2 regions of the Allobosea sp. 05T439 genome follow, and region 2 is predicted to be linked to the other one. Evidence: riboswitches for the same ligand, from Rfam matches in the RefSeq annotation. Region 2 holds a riboswitch; the other holds the start of a gene.

Region 1 (4,205 bases), on a different contig from region 2:
CCGGCCGCATCGACGAGGTCGCTCTTGTTGAGCAGGATCAGGTCGGCGCAGAGGATCTGGTCCTCGAACACTTCTTCGAGCGGGTTGTCGTGCCCGACCGCGGCATCCTGCGCCGCCTGCGCAGCGAGAGCGGCGGGATCATCCGCGAACTGGCCATCCGCCACGGCCGGACCATCGACCACGGCGATGACACCATCGACCGTGACACGTGACCGAATGGCCGGCCAATTGAACGCGTTGACCAGCGGCTTCGGCAGGGCAAGCCCCGAGGTCTCGATCAGGATGTGTTCCGGCGGGTTCGGCCGGTCGAGCAGCTTTTCCAGCGCTGGCACGAAGTCGTCGGCGACGGTGCAGCAGATGCAGCCATTCGGCAGCTCGACGATGTCCTCCGCGGTGCAGCCGGAAATGCCGCAGCCGTCGATGAAGGAACCGTCGAAGCCGAGATCGCCGAACTCATTGACCAGCACGGCGATGCGCTTGCCCCCTGCATTCTCCAGCAGGTGCCGCACCAGTGTGGTCTTTCCGGCCCCGAGGAAGCCGGTGATGATCGTGCAGGGGATCTTGCCCAGCGAGCGGGCTTGGGGAGCGTTCATGATCTCATCCTTGTTGGCGCGCCGGGAGAGGCGGTACGCGCGCGACCACGCCCTTGCGGAACGAAGCGGGTCTTTCTTTCCAGGGAACGATACCGTTTGCGCTGGCTGCAAAGCTTGCAGCTGCGTCAACGATTTCGGCGATATGGGTGTCTGCGTCGAGATCGCCGATCAGATAGGTCCATTTGCCGTCGGCCGCCAAGGCGACGGTGCAGGGGCGATTGCAGACCGCGAGGCAGTCGACGGGTTCGACCGGAAGCGTCCCGCCGTCGCGCGCGATGCGTTCGCGCAGCGCCTCGGCAAAACCCAGTCCGGGCTGGTCGTAACCCTCCGGCAGGTCCGCCCGCGCGCGCCGGCAGGCGACGCAGACGAAAATGGTGACATCGCCTTCGGGCATAGGCCGGTTCCTTTGCTTCCGGCGCGATCCCGGGGGATCGCGCTCAGCGTCAGGCCTTGGCCGGGGCTGCGGCACGGCGCGTCGCCCAGGGCCAGAGCACGCCGACGGCAAAGCCGGTAGCGAGCCAGAGGGCAGCCTGGAGCGCGAGCGAGAGCGCGGCGAAATGCGCTGCGATTTCGGCCGGGACCTTGCTCTCCGGGGCGGCGGGATGTGGTGCGCCGATCAGATGCGGGACGAGCATGGCAAGCACGGCAAGTGCCCGCAGCCAGCTCGCCTCCGTCCGCAGGAAGACCCAGAGGCCGCCGGCGGTGACGAGCGCGGTGGCGATCCACCAGGTCTGGCGGTGGAGCAGTTCGGCTGACGCGCTGCCGGGCAATTCCGGTGCGAGCCCGGTCGCCGGCACGAGGCCGAAGGCCAGGAAGCCGCAAGCCGCCCAGATCAGTGCGGTCCGTTCAGTGATGGCATCGCCCGCTGCGATCATGCCGCCGAGCAGCAGGGCGGCAAAGCCGATCGCGGTCGCAATGGTGACGATGGTGGTGAAGGCCGTGCGCTGCAAGCCGTCCTGTGGCTTCCACTCGGCGTGGTCGGCTGCGTCGGCGCCGCCATGGGCAAGGACGATCCTGGCATCGCCGGTGAAGCTGGCGTGCTGAAGCTCGGCTGCGCGCAACGCCGTCTCAAAGGTTTCCGCCTTGAGGATCAGCGGCGTGGTGGTGACATGCTGGAGTGCTGCGACCAGGAGCCCAGCAAGAAGCCCGGCCAGAAGACTGACCGTGAGAACACGATTGACCATGTTGCCTTTCCCTCAGTGGCAGGGAAAGGCGAGGGTGTGGCGCGTGTCGTGGGCTGCGTTGTGAACGCTGGTCGAATGGGCGAAGCCGACGGTGAAGATCAGGGCTGCGCCGAGTGCCAGGGCAGCTGCGACAGCCTTGACGCGCTCGGATGCGCTGGCCTGGGTGGTGATCGAAGCCGTATTCGTCGTCATCTCGGTCTCCTTGGCCACCCCGCCGGCAGCCCGCTGGATTGCATCACTCATCGACGGCAGGTCTCCTGGCTCGCGGGTCCGGATCTCTCGCCGCCTTCCCGGGACAATCCCAGTGGCCGATGGCGCGAAACTCGCCGCTTACAGTTGCGGGGGCAGCCGCGGTATCGCACCGCGTTCCCTTTTCACCTCCTTGCAGAGGCACCGTCGGGGATGATCATTAGCCATCTGCACGGTGCTGTGCAATGCAGCGATCGTGATTGCGAGCGCAGTGAAGCGATGTGATCTCTGATGGCCTGTCCCGGCTTGTTTCGCTTCGCTCGCCAGGTCCGTTCCTTAGGCTGATCTTCCCTGGGTTGAGATTTTGGCAGTGGCAGCGATCCTTTCCCCTCTTACCCTCGTTCTGGGCGGCGCCCGCTCCGGCAAGAGCCGCCATGCCGAGGCCCTGATCGAGATGGTGCCGGCGCCCTGGATCTATCTCGCCACGGCGCAGGCCTATGACGATGAGATGCGCGCCCGGATTGCCGAGCACCGCGCCCGCCGGTCGCAGGATTGGATGACCATCGATGCGCCGCTGGCCCTGGCGCAGTCGATCCGCGCGGTTCCCGCGGGGCAACCTGCCCTGGTGGACTGCCTGACGCTCTGGCTGACCAACGTGATACTGGCAGAGCAGGATGTGGCGGCTGCAAGCCGGGAACTGGTCGAGGCCTGCGTTTCGGCACGTGGCCCGGTGGTCCTGGTTTCCAACGAGGTCGGGCTCGGTATCGTGCCCGAGAATGCGCTCGCCCGACGGTTCCGCGACGAGGCGGGGCGGTTGCACCAGATGCTTGCGGCGCGGGCCGACCGGGTGATCTTCATGGTCGCCGGTCTGCCGATGCAGGTGAAATGAGCAGGAGGTTCCGATGACGATCGATGCTGACGAGGCCGCCCGCCACAAGGCCAAGATGGAAAAGCGCAAGGCGGTGCAGGATGCCGAGGTCGCCGCCAAGACGATCGAAAAGGGACTCCTGATCGTCAATACGGGGCCAGGCAAGGGCAAGTCGACCGCCGCCTTCGGATTGATCCTGCGGGCTCTCGGCCATGACTGGCGCGTCGGGGTGGTGCAGTTCATCAAGGGCGCCTGGGCGACAGGTGAACGCAAGGCGCTCGACGCCTTCGGCGATCGCATCGTCTGGCACACGATGGGCGAAGGCTTCACCTGGGAAACGCAGGACAAGGCCCGCGACATCGCTGCCGCCGGGCGCGCCTTCGCCAAGGCCAAGGCGTTGATGGACGATCCGGAGATACGCCTGCTCGTGCTCGACGAACTCAATATCGCGCTGCGCTACGACTATCTGCCGCTGGCGGAGGTGGTCGAGACATTGGCGAGCCGGCGCCCTGATCTGCACATCGTCGTCACCGGCCGCAATGCCAAGCCCGAGTTGATCGCCGTCGCAGACCTCGTCACCGAGATGACGGTGGTCAAGCATCACTTCGCGGCGGGCGTGAAGGCACAGGCCGGGATCGAGTTCTGAGGCCAGGGCATCGACCCGAAACGTGGATCGCAGCTTTCGGGAAAGTCGAAGCAAACACAGAAGGTGAGATCGTCGTTCCCGATGCGATGCCCGGTCCGATGAACTAGAGGGCGAGCGCGGTGACGGCCCCCGCAACGGCGAGCCCCCACAGCAGCAGACACGCCCTCCGATAGAGAGCGAGCGCCCGCCGGATATCCGCCGCTTCCGCTTCGGCCCGGCCGTCCCCCATCCACCCGTCGTCGACCCTGACATCGCCATAGACGCGCGGGCCCGCCAGCCGGAGGCCGAGCGCACCTGCCATCGCGGCTTCCGGCCAACCGGCATTGGGCGAACGATGATGGCGGGCATCGCGTCGGACAGCTCGCCACGCATTGGCGGGGTCTGACGTTTTGTCGAGTGCGGCGGCTGCGGTCAGCAGCAGCGCGGTGAGGCGAGAGGCGGGAAGGTTGACGAGGTCGTCGAGACGCGCCGCCGCCCAGCCGAAGGCGAGGTGGCGCGGTGTCTTGTGGCCGATCATCGAATCGGCGGTATTGATCGCCTTGTAGAGCGCGCCGCCCGGCAGGCCGCCGACGCCGAGCCAGAAAGCCGGAGCGACGATCCCGTCCGAGAAATTCTCGGCAAGGCTTTCGATTGCGGCGCGGGAAACTCCGGCTTCGTCGAGGGTTTCGGGGTTGCGGCCGACAATCATCGAAACGGCGATGCGTCCGCCTTTGAGCCCGTCCCGC
Region 2 (4,205 bases):
CATGTCGGTGGTGGTGACCTGGAACCACGCCGAGCATGCCTATTTCGACGGCGCGGTGATGCTGATCTTCTTCCTGCTGATCGGGCGCTATCTCGACCAGCTGATGCGCCGCCGCACGCGCGACCTCGCTGGCAATCTTGCCGCGTTGAAGGCCGAAACCGCGACCCGGCTGATGCCGAATGGCGAGGCGATGGTGACGCCGATCGCGGCCATCGTGCCCGGCGACCGCGTCCTGATCKAGCCGGGCGAGCGCGTCAGTGTCGATGGCATCATCGAGACCGGCTCCTCCGAAATCGACCAGAGCCTCGTCACCGGTGAAACCCTGCCGCATGCCGTCATGGCCGGCGCGCAGGTCTATGCCGGCACCGTGAACCTCTCCGGGGCCCTGACCGTCAAGGTCGAAGCCGCAGCCAGCGGCACCCTGCTCGACGAGATCGATGCCCTGATGGCGCGCGCGGTCGAAAGCCGCTCCCGCTATGTCAAGCTTTCCGATCGGGCGGCAAGGGTCTACGCCCCTCTCGTCCACGCCACGGCGCTCGCGACCCTGCTGGGCTGGATGGCCTTCGGCCTGCCCTGGCCCGAAGCACTGATCATCGCCATCACCGTCCTGATCATCACCTGCCCCTGCGCGCTGGGGCTGGCGATTCCGGCCGTGCAGGTCGTTGCTGCGTCTGCCCTGTTCAAGCGCAAGGTCATGCTGAAACAGGGCGATGCGCTGGAGCGCCTGGCCGAAGCCGATGTCGCTGTCTTCGACAAGACCGGCACCCTCACCCTGCCGGACCCCGATCTGGTCAATGGCGCTGAGATCGATACCGCAACCTTGCAGGCGGCGGGCAGGCTGGCAGCCGCGAGCCGCCACCCTCTCGCCCGCGCCATCGCCCGTGCCGCCGGCCATCCTGCTCCTGCGAGCGATGTCAGCGAAAATCACGGCGCAGGCCTGAGCGCGATTGTGGATGGGATCGAGACCCGTCTCGGCAGCGTCGCTTATTGCGAGGCCGGGGCGGAAGCCGCCATCGTCGCCGCGCGCCATCCCTCAGCCTCCCTGATCGCCTGGCGCCATGGCACTGAATGCGCCATCTTCGCGGTCGATCAGAAGATCCGGCCGGAGGCGCGCGACTGTATCGCCGCGCTACGCGGTCTCGGCCTCGAGATCCGCATTCTCTCCGGCGACCGAAGCGAAGCTGTCGCGCCGGTCGCCTCGGCCCTCGGTATCACGGAGGCCGAAGCCGGCCTGCGTCCCGACGAGAAGCTCAAGGCGCTCGACCGGCTCAGCGCCAAGGGGCGCAAGGTGCTGATGATCGGCGACGGGCTCAACGACGCTCCGGCCCTTGCCAAGGCCCATGTTTCGATCTCGCCGATCAGCGCGACCGACCTGGCGCAGGCCTCGGCCGACATTGTCTTCATCGGCGACAGCTTGATGCCGGTCGCCGACAGCCTGCGCATCGCCCGCAGGGCGCGCAACCTCATGCTGGAAAACCTCTGGTTTGCGGTGCTGTACAATGCCGTCGCGGTGCCGATTGCCGTCGCGGGCTTCGCGACGCCGCTCGTCGCAGCCGTCGCGATGTCGGGCTCGTCACTGGTGGTCACGCTCAACGCGCTGCGCGCGGGACGCGGCCTGCCGCGGCAGAATACGGGAGTGGCGTCATGAATATCCTGGTGATCCTGTTCCCCCTGGCACTCGGTCTCGGACTGCTGGGGTTGGCGGCCTTCTTCTGGTGCATGCGCACCGGCCAGTTCAGCGATCTCGAGGGACCGAGCTGGCGCATTTTGAGGGATGACGACCTGCGTTCGCCTGGGGACACCCGCACCAACGATCATTGACGCAGCGGCCGTTCCGGCCTTACCTCGCCAGCGACGGTTCCCTTAGGGGATCAAAAGGGAATGCGGTGCGGATGGTTCGCCATTCAATGCCGTGGCTGCCCCCGCAACTGTAAGCGGCGAGCCTTTCGCCACACGCCACTGGGGCCCTCGGACCTGGGAAGGCGGCGACAAGGCACCGACCCGCGAGCCAGGAGACCTGCCGTCAGCCGTGGTCACACGCGAACACGTTCGGACGGGGTGTTTCGATCGCTTGTTGAACTGCACGCTGGCTAAGGGCAGCGGACGGGGCCTCGCGTTCGCGGTGACGTGCCACAGACGTCAACGCCCGAGGTTCCATCGTGATCCGTCCTCCCAAGGTTGCCCGGCGCAGCCGGCTGCTCATCACCCTGTCGCTCCTTGTCTCCGCCGGCTCCCTCCCCGCCAACCAGGCATCCGCCCAGTCAGCCACCGAATCGATTGCCCTCGACGAAATCGTCGTCAGCGCGACGACGCGACCCACGCCAGCGCGCGAGATCGCCAATTCCGTGACCGTCATCACTGCCGGTGATATCGAGCGCGAGCAGCGCCGGACCCTGCCGCAGGCGCTCGCCGCCGTTCCCGGCCTCAATATCGTGCAGACCGGCGGGCCGGGCGGGCTGACCTCGGTCTTCATCCGCGGCACCAACTCCAACCACGTCAAGGTATTGATCGACGGCATCGAGGCCAACGACCCGTCGACCCCGAACCGCTCCTTCGATTTCGGCTCGATGCTGACCGACGACATCGAGCGCATCGAAGTGCTACGCGGACCGCAAAGCGGCCTCTACGGCGCCAACGCGCTGGGCGGCGTCATCTCGATCACCACCAAGCGTGGCGAGGGTCCGCCGAAGCTCACGGCCCGAGCCGAGGCCGGCTCATACGGCACCTTCAACCAGTCGGTCGGCCTCAGCGGCGGCGATGACCGCTTCAACTACGCCCTCAGCATCGCCCATTTCAAATCGGATTCGACCCCGGTGACGCCTCCCGGGCTCGTGCCGTCGGGGCGCCGCGTCAACCCGAATTCCTACGACAATTGGACCTATTCGGCCCGGTTCGGCGTCGCGCTGTCCGATACGCTGTCGCTGAACTGGGTCGGCCGCTACACTGACGGCTACCTGCTCTTCACCGGCGATTCCGGCTTTCCGAGCACGCCCAGCAGCTTCCGCAGCAGCCAGGACTACAAGCAGGCCTTCACCCGCGGAGAGGTCGTCTGGGATCCGCTTGGTGGGCGCTTCGTCAATCGCTTCGGCCTGTCCTACAGCAATCAGGACCGCACCGGCCGCACGCCGAATGCGATTGGTATCCTCGGCCTGCCGACGGAGAATCTCGGCGAGCGCACCAAGGTCGACTGGCGCGGCGACCTTGAGCTGATGAAGGGGCAGACCCTGGTGATGGGTCTGCAATACGAGCGCGAACGGCTGGAAACCCGCGCGCTCACGGCATCCAACGGCAATACGGGCGCCTTTGCCGAACTCCAGTCGAATTTCGGCGACCGGCTCTTCATGGTCTCGAACATCCGCTACGACGATGACGAGACCTTTGGCGGCCACACGACCTACCGCTTCGCGCCAGCCTATATCGTGCCGGAAATCGAAACCAAGCTGAAGGGGAGCTATGGCACGGGGTTCAAGGCCCCGACCCTGAGCGAGCGTTTCAGCGATTCTCGCCCGGCCTTCAACTTCTTCGGCAATCCCAACCTGAAGCCGGAAGAAAGCCGCGGCTGGGATCTTGGCTTCGAGCAGCCTCTCCTCGATGACAAGGTCCGGTTCGGCGCCACCTATTTCCACAACGACATCGAGAACCTGATCGTCACCAACGTGGCGCGGAACTCCTATGCCAATATCGGCAAGGCCACGACCAAGGGGGTGGAGGCCTTTACCGCGCTCGAAATCTCGCCGCAGTTCAAGGTGCGGGCCGACTACACCTTCACCATCGCCAAGGACGACATCGCCCGGCAGGAACTGCTGCGCCGTCCCCGTCACAAGGCCAGCGTGACGGCGAGCTGGACCCCGGTTGACAAGCTCACCCTTTCGGCGACGCTGATCTATGTGGGTGAGCGCGTCGACGGAAACCGTGACTTCTCGATCTCGCGCATGCGGGCGCCGGGTGCGGCCATCGTCAATCTCGCCGCCGAGTACAAGGCGACGGACAGGCTCAGTGTCTTCGGCCGCATCGATAACCTGCTGGACAAGCGCTACGAGAACCCCGTCGGCTTCCTGGTGCCGGGTCTGAGCGCCTATGGCGGCCTGAAGGTAACGCTGTGAAGCCTTGGGCGGCCCGCGCGATGACTCGCGGCGCCGTTCTGGCGCTTGGCCTCTTGCTCGGTTTCGGCGGCCTGACGGCCGCCGAAACGCCGGCCAAGCCAT

The links. A riboswitch is a leader RNA that binds a small molecule or an ion and turns the genes downstream of it on or off. The one in region 2 is predicted to bind cobalamin.
Region 1: another riboswitch for cobalamin. It lies ahead of AC1DIO_RS25345 (CbtB domain-containing protein); the one in region 2 lies ahead of AC1DIO_RS06105 (TonB-dependent receptor plug domain-containing protein).

Annotation. Positions count from the first base shown of each region.
Region 1 is NZ_JBFTKP010000028.1:34,193-38,397, forward strand. Features, by position in the region: gene cobW (cobalamin biosynthesis protein CobW) at 1-593, opposite strand, end outside; gene AC1DIO_RS25335 (DUF1636 family protein) at 598-987, opposite strand; gene AC1DIO_RS25340 (CbtA family protein) at 1,037-1,777, opposite strand; gene AC1DIO_RS25345 (CbtB domain-containing protein) at 1,790-2,020, opposite strand; cobalamin riboswitch at 2,008-2,190, opposite strand; gene cobU (bifunctional adenosylcobinamide kinase/adenosylcobinamide-phosphate guanylyltransferase) at 2,331-2,855, shown strand; gene cobO (cob(I)yrinic acid a,c-diamide adenosyltransferase) at 2,869-3,480, shown strand; gene cbiB (adenosylcobinamide-phosphate synthase CbiB) at 3,584-4,205, opposite strand, start outside.
Region 2 is NZ_JBFTKP010000004.1:106,265-110,469, forward strand. Features, by position in the region: gene AC1DIO_RS06095 (heavy metal translocating P-type ATPase) at 1-1,648, shown strand, start outside; gene ccoS (cbb3-type cytochrome oxidase assembly protein CcoS) at 1,645-1,821, shown strand; cobalamin riboswitch at 1,839-2,039, shown strand; gene AC1DIO_RS06105 (TonB-dependent receptor plug domain-containing protein) at 2,160-4,103, shown strand; gene AC1DIO_RS06110 (ABC transporter substrate-binding protein) at 4,124-4,205, shown strand, end outside.